DNA from 2 places in the Arthrobacter sp. K41 genome. Region 2 is predicted to be linked to the other one. Evidence: predicted binding sites of a transcription regulator. Region 2 holds the regulator's gene; the other holds the start of a gene.
The links. Region 2 encodes LexA, which represses DNA repair genes until DNA is damaged. Its sites were predicted from a motif close to TCGAACANNTGTTCGA; they were not measured.
Positions count from the first base shown of each region.

Region 1: the regulator LexA is predicted to act here: its motif matches at 1,724-1,739, upstream of AC5RTE_RS12595 (LysM peptidoglycan-binding domain-containing protein).

Region 1 covers NZ_JBNHEW010000004.1:415,510-421,774, reverse strand. The annotation lists partial or broken gene AC5RTE_RS12610 (transposase) at 1-232, shown strand, start outside; gene AC5RTE_RS12605 (acyl-CoA thioesterase) at 229-774, opposite strand; gene AC5RTE_RS12600 (potassium channel family protein) at 854-1,585, shown strand; gene AC5RTE_RS12595 (LysM peptidoglycan-binding domain-containing protein) at 1,938-2,816, shown strand; gene AC5RTE_RS12590 (CBS domain-containing protein) at 2,979-3,410, opposite strand; tRNA gene AC5RTE_RS12585 (tRNA-Tyr) at 3,595-3,676, opposite strand; gene AC5RTE_RS12580 (hypothetical protein) at 3,866-4,120, opposite strand; gene AC5RTE_RS12575 (YajQ family cyclic di-GMP-binding protein) at 4,306-4,797, shown strand; gene AC5RTE_RS12570 (Fur family transcriptional regulator) at 4,950-5,435, shown strand; gene AC5RTE_RS12565 (catalase) at 5,443-6,265, shown strand, end outside.
Region 2 covers NZ_JBNHEW010000003.1:38,279-44,543, reverse strand. The annotation lists gene AC5RTE_RS07815 (ATP-dependent DNA helicase) at 1-1,658, shown strand, start outside; gene lexA (transcriptional repressor LexA) at 1,726-2,457, opposite strand; gene AC5RTE_RS07805 (LysM peptidoglycan-binding domain-containing protein) at 2,778-3,179, shown strand; gene AC5RTE_RS07800 (histidinol-phosphate transaminase) at 3,312-4,430, shown strand; gene hisB (imidazoleglycerol-phosphate dehydratase HisB) at 4,491-5,111, shown strand; gene hisH (imidazole glycerol phosphate synthase subunit HisH) at 5,108-5,872, shown strand; gene AC5RTE_RS07785 (hypothetical protein) at 5,873-6,031, shown strand; gene priA (bifunctional 1-(5-phosphoribosyl)-5-((5-phosphoribosylamino)methylideneamino)imidazole-4-carboxamide isomerase/phosphoribosylanthranilate isomerase PriA) at 6,098-6,265, shown strand, end outside.

The DNA.
Region 1 (6,265 bases), on a different contig from region 2:
ACCATCAGACCAGATTGGTCATCGGGAACGACGGGGATCCACCGGCGGCCGGCCCCCGGCCTTCGACAAAGAGGACTACAAAGGCCGCAACGTCGTCGAACGCAACTTCAACACCTTCAAGCAGTGGCGGGCTCTGGCCACCCGCTACGACAAACTCGCCCTCACCTACCGGGGTGGAGCAGTCCTCCGAGCGATCAGCATCTGGCTGACAGCTTTAGGAGACACGCCCTAGCCCCAAACGTGCGGCGCAGGCCTCCGGCTTCCCGGCAGTGCGCTGGAAGCGCGCCACTCGTGTACCCAATCCGGAAGCACCAGGTCCGACGGCGGGCCGCCGAACTCCCGCAGGATCTCCTCCTGGCTGACCGGCCTGCCCTTGTGGACCAGGCGGGTGGCGATGTGGGCACGGGCGTAGATCTCACCGTCGGCTACCATGCGCTGCTCGAAGTAGATGGCCTTGGCGTCCAGGCCGATGATGCGTGTTTCGATGGTGTACTGCTGCCACAGCTTAAGGGACTTCCGGAAGGCGATGGTTTCTGCCGCCACCACCGGGCCCCACCCGCGGCGGCGCATCCGCTTCCACACTCCGCTTCGCTCCATCAGGTCAAACCGGCCCAGGTCCAGCAGGGAAAGATACATTCCGTTGTTGACGTGCAGTGCAATGTCGATGTCGGTGGGCAGCACCCTGAGCGGCAGCGAGGAACTGTCCCAAACCGTCAGCGGCGGGCGCCGGGAAGAGGTGAAAAGCAGCAGGAGGGTTCGCAGAAGCAGGTGCATTCGACCATGTTACCTACGGGTAATATCGGGCGGGATCAAGCACGAAGACGCCCGGCCCGACCCACGTAGGATTTCCTGCATGACCCAACATCGCTACCGGGACCTCGCGGACTGGCCGCTCACGGTGACGGCGCTCATCTTCCTGGCGGCGTATGCATGGCAGGTGCTGGGCCGCATCGAAGGCAGTAGCGCCTTCTGGCTTGAGGCTGTCATGTGGGCGACCTGGGGTATCTTTGCCGTGGACTACTTAGTTAACCTGTGGCTGGCGGATGACCGGGGCAGCTGGTTTCTCCGGAACCTGCATGAACTGCTTATTGTGGTGCTGCCGTTCTTCCGGCCGCTGCGCCTGCTCCGGCTGGTGACGCTGCTGTCCGTATTGCACCGCACGCTCGGGGACACGCTGCGGGGACGCGTGGTCACGTATGTGGCAGGGTCTGCGGCGATGCTGGTGTTTGTGGGCGCACTCGCCGTCCTTGACGTGGAACAGTCTGTCCCGGATGCCAGGATCACTACCTTTGGAGACGCGTTGTGGTGGGCCATGACCACCATCACCACCGTGGGCTACGGGGACATGTACCCCGTGACACCGATTGGGCGGATGGTCGCAGCCGCCCTCATGATGAGCGGAATTGCCGTCCTGGGTGTGGTGACGGCCTCCATCGCGTCCTGGCTGGTCCAGCGTGTGGAGGACACTGCTGAGGCCGTGGCCGATGCTGAGGCGCCGGTCCGGGCGGAGCTGGCAGAACTCGTGGCGGAACTGGCTGCGCTTCGCCGGGAAGTCGCTGCGCTGAAGGACCAGCCCAGCCGCTAGCACAGGCTGATGCCCGGTAAGTGGGCGGAATCAGACTGAGTATCCGGGGCTGAACGCCCGAGTACCCGGCAAGGATATTCGGGTAATTCCTACTGGTGCCCGCAGGATGCGCACTTCCTAGACTCGGGAATCCTAGGACCGAACATGTGCTGGCCTGTTCCCCGGGTGGCTTCCGGATGGCAGTGCCTCCTCGCGGAGCTTCCGTATTTTCTGGGTATGCGGACACTCCATCTTGTGCCGACGGCGGCCAGCCTGGAAGGGGACCGCCCCGGCGCATCACACGCGCTCCGTCCCGCCTTCGCTTCGTGCGCCTGCAGCTGCCTGGCTGGACCGAACCCCGATGGGCTATCCCATGAACCAGCCGAAGTTTCAAACCTCCGAACCACCAGGACGCAGTTTCGCCACAAACGCTTTCCGCTCCGGCGTGACGGCTGCCCCGCCCACCGTCATGAACAGGCTGTGGGCCGGGATGGCCGCTGCCGCCGTAGTGGCGGCGGTGGGAGTCGGTGCGCTCGCTGCCCCGGCCACGTCACTGCTGCAGGACTCGCCGGCGGCTGCCCCCGTTGCCGGGACGCCGGAACCGGCCGCCCGCGTTGACGCGGCTGGCCAGGCTGCGGCCGAAGGCGATTCCTCCGGGACCTCTTCCGGCGACGGGCAGGAGCAGCCGGCCGTGCCCGCGGCCGCACCTGCGGCGGTGCCCCCTGCAATGGAAGCGCAGGCGCCACCTCCTGTTCCGCCCGCTGTCGCCCCCGCGCCAGCCCCTGAGCCGCCAGATCAGACGTTGATTCTTTCCGGTCCAGCCCCTGCAACACCCGAGGGGGCAGCCGCCGTGGCCAGCGCTCCGGCACTGGCCGTGGCGCCGGCACCCGTTGCTCCTGTTCCGGTGGTTCCGGCTGCTCCGGCAATCCGAACCATTTACGTGGTCGGCGCCGGCGGGCAATCCATGGTGGACGCCTGCATCGGCCCCATCCACTACACCCCGAACGACGGCTACTCGCTTTTCATCACCGAACACGACTTCTGCGGGGGCTGGGGGCGCTTCTCCGGAATTGGGGTGGGTGAGACGGTAGAGATCCCGGGCTACGGAACCTACACAGCAACCGCGAGGGGCCAGGTACCCAACCCGGGAACCACCAATGACGTCATCGCAGTGTTCGGTGGTTTCCCGCGGGCCATCCTGCAGACCTGCATTCCGGGGACCAGCCAGATGCTCCTGATCGCACTGAACTAGCCGGGGTGAACTAGCCGGGTTGAAACTGGGCCGACGTCCGGGCCTTTCCGCGGCTGTTGCTTGTCTGGGCTGCGGCAGGGGCGCATGCATGGACATAAAGTAACGCCACGAAGCGAACTCTGTGGCGTTGGTTCTGCGGGACATTCCCTCAGGGAAGCAGGGCTAGGCGTTCATCCGTTTGCGCTCCGAGATGTGCTCCACGAGCTCACCCACACGCTGTTCGGAGTAGTTGCGGGCGATGTCTCCCTGGCTGATGATGCCCACCAACTTGTGGTCCGCGATAACCGGAAGCCGCCGGACCTGGTACTTTTCCATCATTTCGATGGCGGCATCAACATTCGCGTCGGCATCCACCCAGTAGGGCCGGCCAGTGGCCAGGTCACGGGCCATCATTTCGCGGGGATCGCGCCCGGCGGCTACGCACTTGAGCACGATGTCCCGGTCGGTGATCATGCCCCTCAGCTTGCCGTCGTCACCGCAGATCGGCAGCGACCCGCAGTCCAGATCCAGCATCATGCGGGCGGCGTCGGCGAGGGTCTGGTTTTCCTTAATACACTGTGCGTCCGTCGTCATGAATTCACGTACGGCACTCATTGGTCCTCCTTTATCGATTTCCTAATCGACGCAGGGCATCGGGCGCATGCGCCGATGCTGTCAGCCTACGCCCGGGGATGGCCCGTGTCGACGGCGGTCGGCTGGTTGTAAAGGCGTGGATGCAGACTCTCTGCGGGACACGAAAAAGCCTCCGGAACCTGGGGTTCCGGAGGCTTTCCTTGGGTGGCAGATGAGGGATTCGAACCCCCGTAGGCGTTGCCAGCTGATTTACAGTCAGCCCCCTTTGGCCGCTCGGGTAATCTGCCGAACTTCGAAAGAAGATCACCCCCGGCTGCAGTCCGTGGAACGTCCGTTTCCGGACCGTTCCGCTTCCAGTAACCGCGGGCAAGACAACTTTACAGAACTTCCGCCGAAGAATCGAATCGGCGCACCGCGGCCAAAAATAGCGCGGATTTAGCGGGTCCATCCTCGAGGTATGGCGGTGGCCGGACGCGTCAGGCTTCACCCAGAATCCGCCCGGCCAGGCGGGCCTCGAACTTCACCGCCTGCTCCTCGGTGATCTGGTTCAGCTGGACGGCGCGGAGAAGGTCCTCTCTGACACCCTCCATCCGGGAGGCGGCGTCCGCCACAGGGCTGAAGATAATGGAGGCTGCCACCGCCGCTGCCGCCACGGACGTTGCTGCGGTGGCCACGGCGCCGGCCGCCGCCGAGCTGGTTCGTGTGACATATTGCGCGGCCTTGCGGTGCATCGTGTTTCTTTCGTGCAGCTTTCCAACCCTTTCAACTGTGCCCGGGCCCCCTTCGTTCCCCCGGGGCGTGCGCTGGGAGGGAACCGTGAATACCGCACCCCTCAGCGGGAGCATCCGTATTACGCTTGAATCCAGCCCACCAGGCCCCGTCCGCCGACGGGGCTCCCACCAGCGCAAGGAGAGTCATGGCAGGCGAGTCAACGTTCGACGTCGTAAGCAAAGTGGACAAGCAGGAAGTGGCCAACGCCCTTAACCAGGCACAGAAGGAACTGGCCCAGCGCTACGACTTCAAGGGTGTAGGCGCTGAGGTGGATTTCAGCGGCGAAAAGATCCTCATGAAGGCCAATTCTGAGGAGCGCGTCCTGGCGGTACTGGATGTGCTGCAGTCGAAGCTGATCCGGCGCGGCATCTCCCTGAAGTCGCTGGACACCGGGGAGCCCTACGCCTCCGGCAAGGAGTTCCGCCTTGAGGCTTCCATCAAGGAAGGTATTGCCCAGGACCTGGCGAAGAAGATCAACAAGCTGATCCGTGACGAAGCCCCCAAGTCCGTGAAGTCCCAGATCCAGGGCGACGAACTGCGTGTGACGTCCAAGTCCCGCGATGACCTGCAGGCCACCATGGCGCTGCTGAAGGACTTCGACGAGGCCGACCTGCAGTTCGTTAACTTCCGCAGCTAGCCGCGCCGTCGTTTCCGACGCGCAAAGTACAGCCGCTCCACCAGGAGGCCGGCGCACCCTGAATACGGGTTGCGCCGGCCTCTTTGCGCACCGGGAGGAAGGTTAGCTGAGCCTTATTGTGAGATGTTCATAATAAGTGCTTGAATGGTGTCATGACGGAGAACTTCGACGGCCACGAGGCCTGGGCCAACGCCCTGCGCGCCCATGGCCGCAGGGTGACAAAGCAGCGGCTGGCCGTCCTCGCCGCCGTCGAACGCCACCCGCACTCCCCTGCCGAAAGCATCCTTTCTGCTGCCCGCGCTGAGCTCCCTGAACTGACGGCACAGTCCGTATACGTGGTGCTGGGAGACCTGACGGACCTGCACATGCTTCGCAGGTTCGAACCCCCGCACTCACCCGCGCTCTACGAAACCCGCGTGGGCGACAACCACCACCACGCCATCTGCATCAGCTGCGGCCGCGTGGAGGACGTTGACTGCGCAGTGGGCCACGCTCCCTGCCTCACACCGCACTGGGACGAGAACGCCAAGCCGATGACCATCCAGATCGCCGATGTCATGTACCAGGGCATCTGCCAGGACTGCCAGCAGTCCCAACAACTTCCTTCCAATCGTTTGTCACAAGAAACACAGAAATAGGAGAACAATGACTGCCATTTCAACAACCCAGTCAGGTGCACCCGTAACGTCCGACGCCCACTCGAAGTCGACTGGCGCCGACGGTGCGATCATCCTGACTGACCACTACCTGGTGGAAAAGCTCGCCCAGTTCAACCGCGAGCGGGTTCCGGAGCGCGTAGTGCACGCCAAGGGCGGCGGTGCATTCGGTACGTTCAAGACCACCGAGGACGTGTCCAAGTACACGAAGGCAGCCTTCCTCCAGCCCGGCGCCGAAACCGAGATGCTGATCCGCTTCTCCTCCGTCGCCGGCGAAAACGGCTCCCCGGACACCTGGCGTGATCCCCGCGGTTTCGCCGTGAAGTTCTACACCACCGAGGGCAACTACGACCTCGTGGGCAACAACACCCCGGTGTTCTTCATCCGCGACGGCATCAAGTTCCCGGACTTCATCCACTCCCAGAAGCGCCTTCCGGGTACCCACCTGCGCGACGCCGACATGCAGTGGGACTTCTGGACCCTGTCCCCCGAATCCGCACACCAGGTCACCTGGCTCATGGGCGACCGCGGCCTGCCCGCCTCCTGGCGTGAGATGCAGGGCTACGGCTCCCACACCTACCAGTGGATCAATGCCGAGGGCGAGCGTTTCTGGGTCAAGTACCACTTCAAGTCCAACCAGGGCGTGAACTCCATGAGCAGCGAGCAGGCAGAGCAGCTGGCCGGCTCGGACGCGGACTTCTACATCCGCGACCTGTCCGAAAACATCGAAGCCGGGAACTTCCCGTCCTGGGACCTGCACGTGCAGGTCATGCCGTACGAGGACGCCAAGACCTACCGCTTCAACCCGTTCG
Region 2 (6,265 bases):
AAGGCGGGTTTCCCTCCGAGGAACCTGCAGAGGGCCAGCTGTTTGCGCTCGGCGAGGACACCAGTGTCCCGCACTTTGCTGCAGCTGTGGGCGGTCCCGCTTCCCAGCTGGGCAAGGAAGTGGTCCGCTTGCGGGAATGGGCGGAGAAGACCACTACGGGAGACCGTGATGAGCTCCTGCCCGGTGTCACTGACCGGGCCTGGCGGCAGGTCTCGGTGACCTCGATGGAGTGCCTGGGCGCCCAGAAGTGCCCCATGGCAGCAGAATGCTTCAGCGAACTCGCACGCCAGGACGCCGCCGAAGCCGACGTCGTGGTCACCAACCACGCCATGCTCGCCGTCAGTGCCTTCGAAGGCCTCGCGGTGCTGCCCGAATACGACGTCGTTGTGGTTGACGAGGCACACGAACTCCAGGACAGGGTTACCGGCGCCGTTTCGGGGCAGCTCTCGGTGGCCATGGTCCATGCCGCAGCTGCGGGAGCGCGCAAGCATACGGCCATTACCGTGGATGCCCTTAGTGCGGCTGCCGCCAACCTTGAAGCCGCCCTTGCCGGAGTTTCCAATGGACTGCTCCCCAATGGCCTCAACGATGAGCAGCTGGACTGCGTGGACCAGTTGCGTGAAGCCTGCCGCGCCGCACTTTCCGACTCCAAGGGGGACAGCAGCACCACTGCCGACGGCGGGAGGCAACTGGCGCGCTCCCGGCTGATGCTCATCCTGGAACTGTGTGAACGTCTCCTCGCCGCCCGGGAGAACCGGGAAGTGGTCTGGTTTTCCCGCGCCAGTTCCTTTGACCCCCAGCAGGGGTACTCCCAGCCCGACGAAACAGCTCCCGCGCTGATCAATATTGCGCCGCTGTCCGTGGCAGGGCGGCTGCGCGAGGGCCTGTTCGCGAACCACACTGTGGTGCTGACTTCCGCCACCCTGGCAATCGGTTCAGCCTTTGAGCCCGCCGCCGGCGGGCTGGGGCTGGTGGGAGAGGGGGCGCCCAGCTGGACGGGCGTTGATGTGGGATCGCCCTTTGACTATCCCAGGCAGGGAATTCTGTACGTGGCGGGCCACCTGCCCAAGCCCGGCCGCGGAGCATCCCCGGAAGCGCTGGCCGAACTTGAGGCCCTGATCAGGGCCTCAAACGGCGGGGCGCTGTGCCTGTTTTCTTCCCGGCGGGCGGCAGAAGAAGCGGCGGACGCACTGCGGCCCAAGCTGGGAATGACCATCCTGTGCCAAGGCGACTCCACCATGACGGCCCTGGTGAAGCAGTTTGCGGACGAACCTGACACCTGCCTGTTCGGCACGATGTCCCTGTGGCAGGGCGTGGACGTTCCGGGGGGCTCCTGCCGCCTGGTGGTCATCGACCGGATTCCCTTCCCCCGGCCCGATGATCCCCTGATGACAGCCCGGTCCCGGGCAGTGGCGCAGGCGGGAGGCAACGGCTTCATGTCAGTTTCGGCCACCCACGCTGCCATCCGGCTTGCACAGGGCGCCGGACGGCTGATCCGGTCAACCGGGGATAAAGGCGTGGTGGCGGTGCTTGACTCCAGGCTGGCCACGGAGCGCTACGCCGGATTCCTCCGCGGTGCCCTGCCGCCGTTCTGGTCCACTACGGACAGGAAAACAGCCATGGCGGCGCTGGAGAGGCTGGCCAAGGAAAAGATTTGAGCGCCACGGCTGACGGGCCGGGGCGCTCATAGCTGGAGGCACAGGTGAGTTCGAACTCCGGGGCCGTTTAAAGCGAGCGGAGCACCGACACTACCTTGCCCATGATGGTGGCGTGGTCGCCAAGGATGGGCTCGTACTGGGTGTTCTGGGGGAGCAGCCAGGTGTGGCCGTCGCGCTGACGGAAAGTCTTAACAGTGGCTTCGTCGTCAAGCAGGGCAGCAACAATATCTCCATTGGCCGCATCTGCCTGGCGGCGGACCACCACCCAGTCGCCGTCGCAGATGGCAGCGTCCACCATGGAATCACCGGCCACCTTGAGCATAAACAGTTCCCCCTGGCCCACGAGCTGGCGGGGGAGCGGCAGGACGTCCTCCACCTGCTGGTCAGCCAGGATGGGACCACCGGCAGCAATCCTGCCCACAAGGGGGACCATGGCTGTGTCCATGGCGGTGGGAAGAACGGTGACGGTGCCGCCCCCCTGAAGGGAAGGGGCAGGCTCCGCCGCCTGCTTGGATGAGCCACCGTCGAGGGTAAGGGGCATCAACACTTCCATGGCGCGCGGCCGCTTGGGATCGCGCCGCAGGTAGCCAAGCTTTTCCAGCTGCGAAAGCTGGTGCGTGACGCTGGACAGGCTTGCCAGGCCCACGGTGTCACCGATCTCGCGCATGGACGGCGGATACCCGTTGTCATTGACCGAGCGCTGGATGGTCTCGAGGATCCTTTTCTGCCGCGGCGTCAGGCCCTTGGCGGTCTTCTTCGGTTGGGAGGTTGCCCTGCCCCCGGCGGCTGCTGCTGCCATATTCGCCAATGCCTTTCGGTTGCCCCGGACTCCTGTGGCCCGGACCTGAAGTTCACGCCGGAATTGTCAGACCCTGCTGATCAACTTTCAGAGTGGTTGTTCTTTCTCTCAAAACTAGGCCAGCCACATTGCTTTTTCAAACATTTGTTCTAGCGAGTCTCGACAATGTTCGTTGATAAGTGCTAAAACAGAGGAAGCAAAGTTCGAACATTTGTTCTACTCCGGTCGAAGCCATTCGAAAACAGGCGGCAAGGGCTGCCAAGGCGGCGGCTTCGGAGGGGAATATCGGGCAGCACAGTACGGTCCAGGAGGGCTAAGTCATGTCAGCTACATCTGCTTCGCGGGATTCATTTTCAGTGCACTACTTGTCCGGGCCTGAGCCCAGGCCGGAGGAGCGGCCTGTGCCCCTGCCGCCCCTGCGCCTGACGCGCCGCGGGAAGATCGTCCTGATCGGCATTCCCCTGGTCCTGCTCGCGGCCCTGATGCTTTCCCTGGCCGGATTCTTCAACTCGCCGGCAAAGGCCTCCGATTCGGCGGCTGACCTGTCCGTTACCCCTGCCGTTACCGTTACCGTCCAGGCAGGGGAATCCTTGTGGGCTATCGCCGGGAGCGTTGCCCCGGAGCGGGATGCGCGTGACGTCGTGGCTGACATCGTCCAACTGAACAACCTGACCGGCGGCGCGGTCTTCCCGGGGCAACAGTTGTACGTCCCCACCCGGTAGGTGCCGCTCACCCGCCGGCTGCCGAAGGCCAACGCGGACAGGGCGTTGACGGGCCCGGCGCGAAGGACCGCTCAGCGCGAACGGGAAGCCGTCATATTTTCCGGCTCCCCGGGCTGGCACTAAACTGTTCAGGTGAATGACCAGCTAGAGCGCCTCAACCGGTTACCCCTCCGCAGCAACCTTCGTGGGCTTACCCCCTACGGCGCACCCCAGCTGGACGTCCCTATCCTCCTCAACGTTAACGAGAACACCCATGGCGTCCCTGAGAACGTACGTGCCGCCATCACCGCCGCCGTTACGGAAGCGGCCGCAGGCCTCCACCGTTACCCGGACCGCGAGTTCACGGAGCTGCGCAAGGCCCTGGCGGAATACTTGGGGCATGGCCTGGACGAGTCGAATGTCTGGGCGGCCAACGGCTCCAACGAAGTACTCCAGCAGATTCTCCAGGCTTTCGGTGGTCCCGGCCGCACCGCGCTGGGCTTCCCGCCTACGTACTCCATGTACCCCTTGCTCGCCAGTGGCACGGACACGGAATACATTGTGGGCCAACGCGCTGACGGCTACGGCCTCAGTGCAGAATCGGCAGCACTCCAAGTGAAGGAGCTGCAGCCCAGCATTGTTTTCCTCTGCTCGCCGAACAACCCTACGGGAACAGGTTTGGGGCTCGATGTGGTGGAGGCCGTCTACGAGGCCGGGCAGGCCAGCCAGACCATCGTCATCGTGGACGAGGCGTACCACGAGTTCGCACACGACGGGACGCCCAGCGCCCTGACTCTGCTGCCGGGCCGGGAGCGGCTGATCGTTTCGCGGACCATGAGCAAGGCCTTCGCCCTCGCCGGAGCCCGCCTGGGCTACATGGCCGCGGCTCCGGAAGTTGCCGACGCACTGAGGCTGGTGCGCCTACCGTACCACCTGTCGGCTGTAACCCAGGCGACTGCCCTCGCGGCCCTCCAGCACCGTGAGGCGCTGCTGGCCGATGTTGAAGACATCAAAAAGCAGCGCGACCGTATTGTGGCCGGACTGACGCGGTTGGGCCTCAAGCCGGCGGCCTCCGATTCCAATTTTGTTTTCTTCGGCGGGCTGGAGAATCCCCACCAGGTCTGGCAGGAACTGCTCGATGCGGGCGTCCTGATCCGCGACGTCGGCATCCCCGGCCATCTGCGGGTGACAGCAGGTACTGAGACGGAAACCACAGCCTTCCTTACTTCCCTGGAAGGTATCCTTACCGGCCAGCCAAAGCTTCCGGCCTAGACTTGAAGCAGCGGCGCTGGACGCCCTGAACCACTCCTTCTTCCCAAAGGACACTTGACCATGAGTTCCACAGGATCCAATGCGGCCCGGACCGCACGCATGGAGCGTGCCACGAGTGAATCCTCCGTGCTCGTGGAGATCAACCTGGACGGCACGGGCATCTCGGACATTGATACGTCGGTGCCCTTCTACGACCACATGCTGACGGCGCTCTGCAAGCACTCGCTGATCGACCTGACCGTGAAAGCCACGGGAGACATCCACATCGATGTCCACCACACGGTGGAAGACGTCGCCATCACGTTCGGAGAGGTGCTGCGGACGGCCTTGGGAAACAAGGCAGGAATCCGCCGCTTCGGCGAAGCCACCGTTCCGCTGGACGAGGCATTGGCCCACGCGGTGGTTGACGTGTCCGGCCGCCCCTACCTGGTTCACGGAGGTGAGCCGGCAGGCCAGGAGTACCACCTGATCGGCGGCCACTTCACGGGCTCGCTCACCCGCCACGTCTTTGAGGCGATAACCCTCCATGCCGGGATCTGCCTCCACATGAACGTCATTGCCGGCCGGGACCCGCACCACATCGTTGAGGCTCAGTTCAAGGCGTTCGCGCGGGCCCTCCGCGCCGCCGTCGAATCCGATCCGCGTGTTGAGGGCATTCCTTCCACCAAGGGTGCGCTGTGAGCGGCCAGGTGCTGCGCGACGGCGCCATCATTGATCCGTCGGCTTCGCAGAAGCTGCCGTCACCCGAGGGAAAACCCACCGTTACCGTGCTGGACTACGGCTCCGGAAACGTCCGCTCGGCAGTCCGCGCCCTTGAGCGGGCAGGCGCAGAGGTGATCCTCAGCTCAAAGCCCGAGGACGTCCTGAACGCCGACGGCCTGGTTGTCCCCGGCGTTGGTGCTTTCGAAACCGTGATGCGTGAACTTAAGGCCGTGGACGGCATCCGCCTGATCGGCCGGCGGGTAGCCGGCGGCCGCCCGGTCCTGGGCATCTGCGTTGGACTGCAGGTGCTCTTCGAAGCCGGCGTGGAACACGGCACAGAAGCTGAAGGCATCGGCGAATGGCCCGGGAAGGTCGAACTCCTTCCGGCGGAAGTTGTCCCGCACATGGGCTGGAACACCGTCAAGGTGCCCGACGGGTCCAAGCTCTTCGCCGGCGTCGAGAACGAACGGTTCTACTTCGTTCACTCCTACGGCGTGCAGGACTGGAATTTCGACGTCGTCCAGCCCCGGATGGCCGCACCCCTCGTCACCTGGTCCGAGCACGGCGCCCCGTTCATCGCCGCGGTTGAGAACGGGCCACTGTGCGCTACCCAGTTCCACCCCGAAAAGTCCGGGGACGCCGGCGCCCGTTTGCTGCACAACTGGGTGGAGGCCCTCCGCAAGCCTTCCGTGACGGGCAAGCCGGAGGAAACCGGCGAAACCTCTCCCGGCGGCGCCTGAATGTGGTCCGTTATCCTGATGGGCCTCGCCGGCCTGCTGGTTGGCGGCGCCCTGTCCTTCCGGCAGCAGCATAAGCCGCTCTGGACCCAGGTCTCGTTCTACGTCCTGGCCGGCATGGCGCTGCTGGCCGCCTACCTGCTCACGCTGCCGGAAAACTAGCTGCCCGCCGGCCGGCTGCCGGTTACCCTCCGCCGCACACCCCTGCCCCCAACAATGAGGATCACGATGAACTCCGCTATCGATCTGCCGGTACTTGAACTGCTGCCCGCCGTCGACGTCGTCAATGGACAGGCCGTCCGGCTGGTGCAGGGCGAAGCAGGCAGCGAAACCAGTTACGGCACACCGCTGGAGGCGGCCCTGAACTGGCAGCAGCAGGGAGCGGAATGGGTCCAC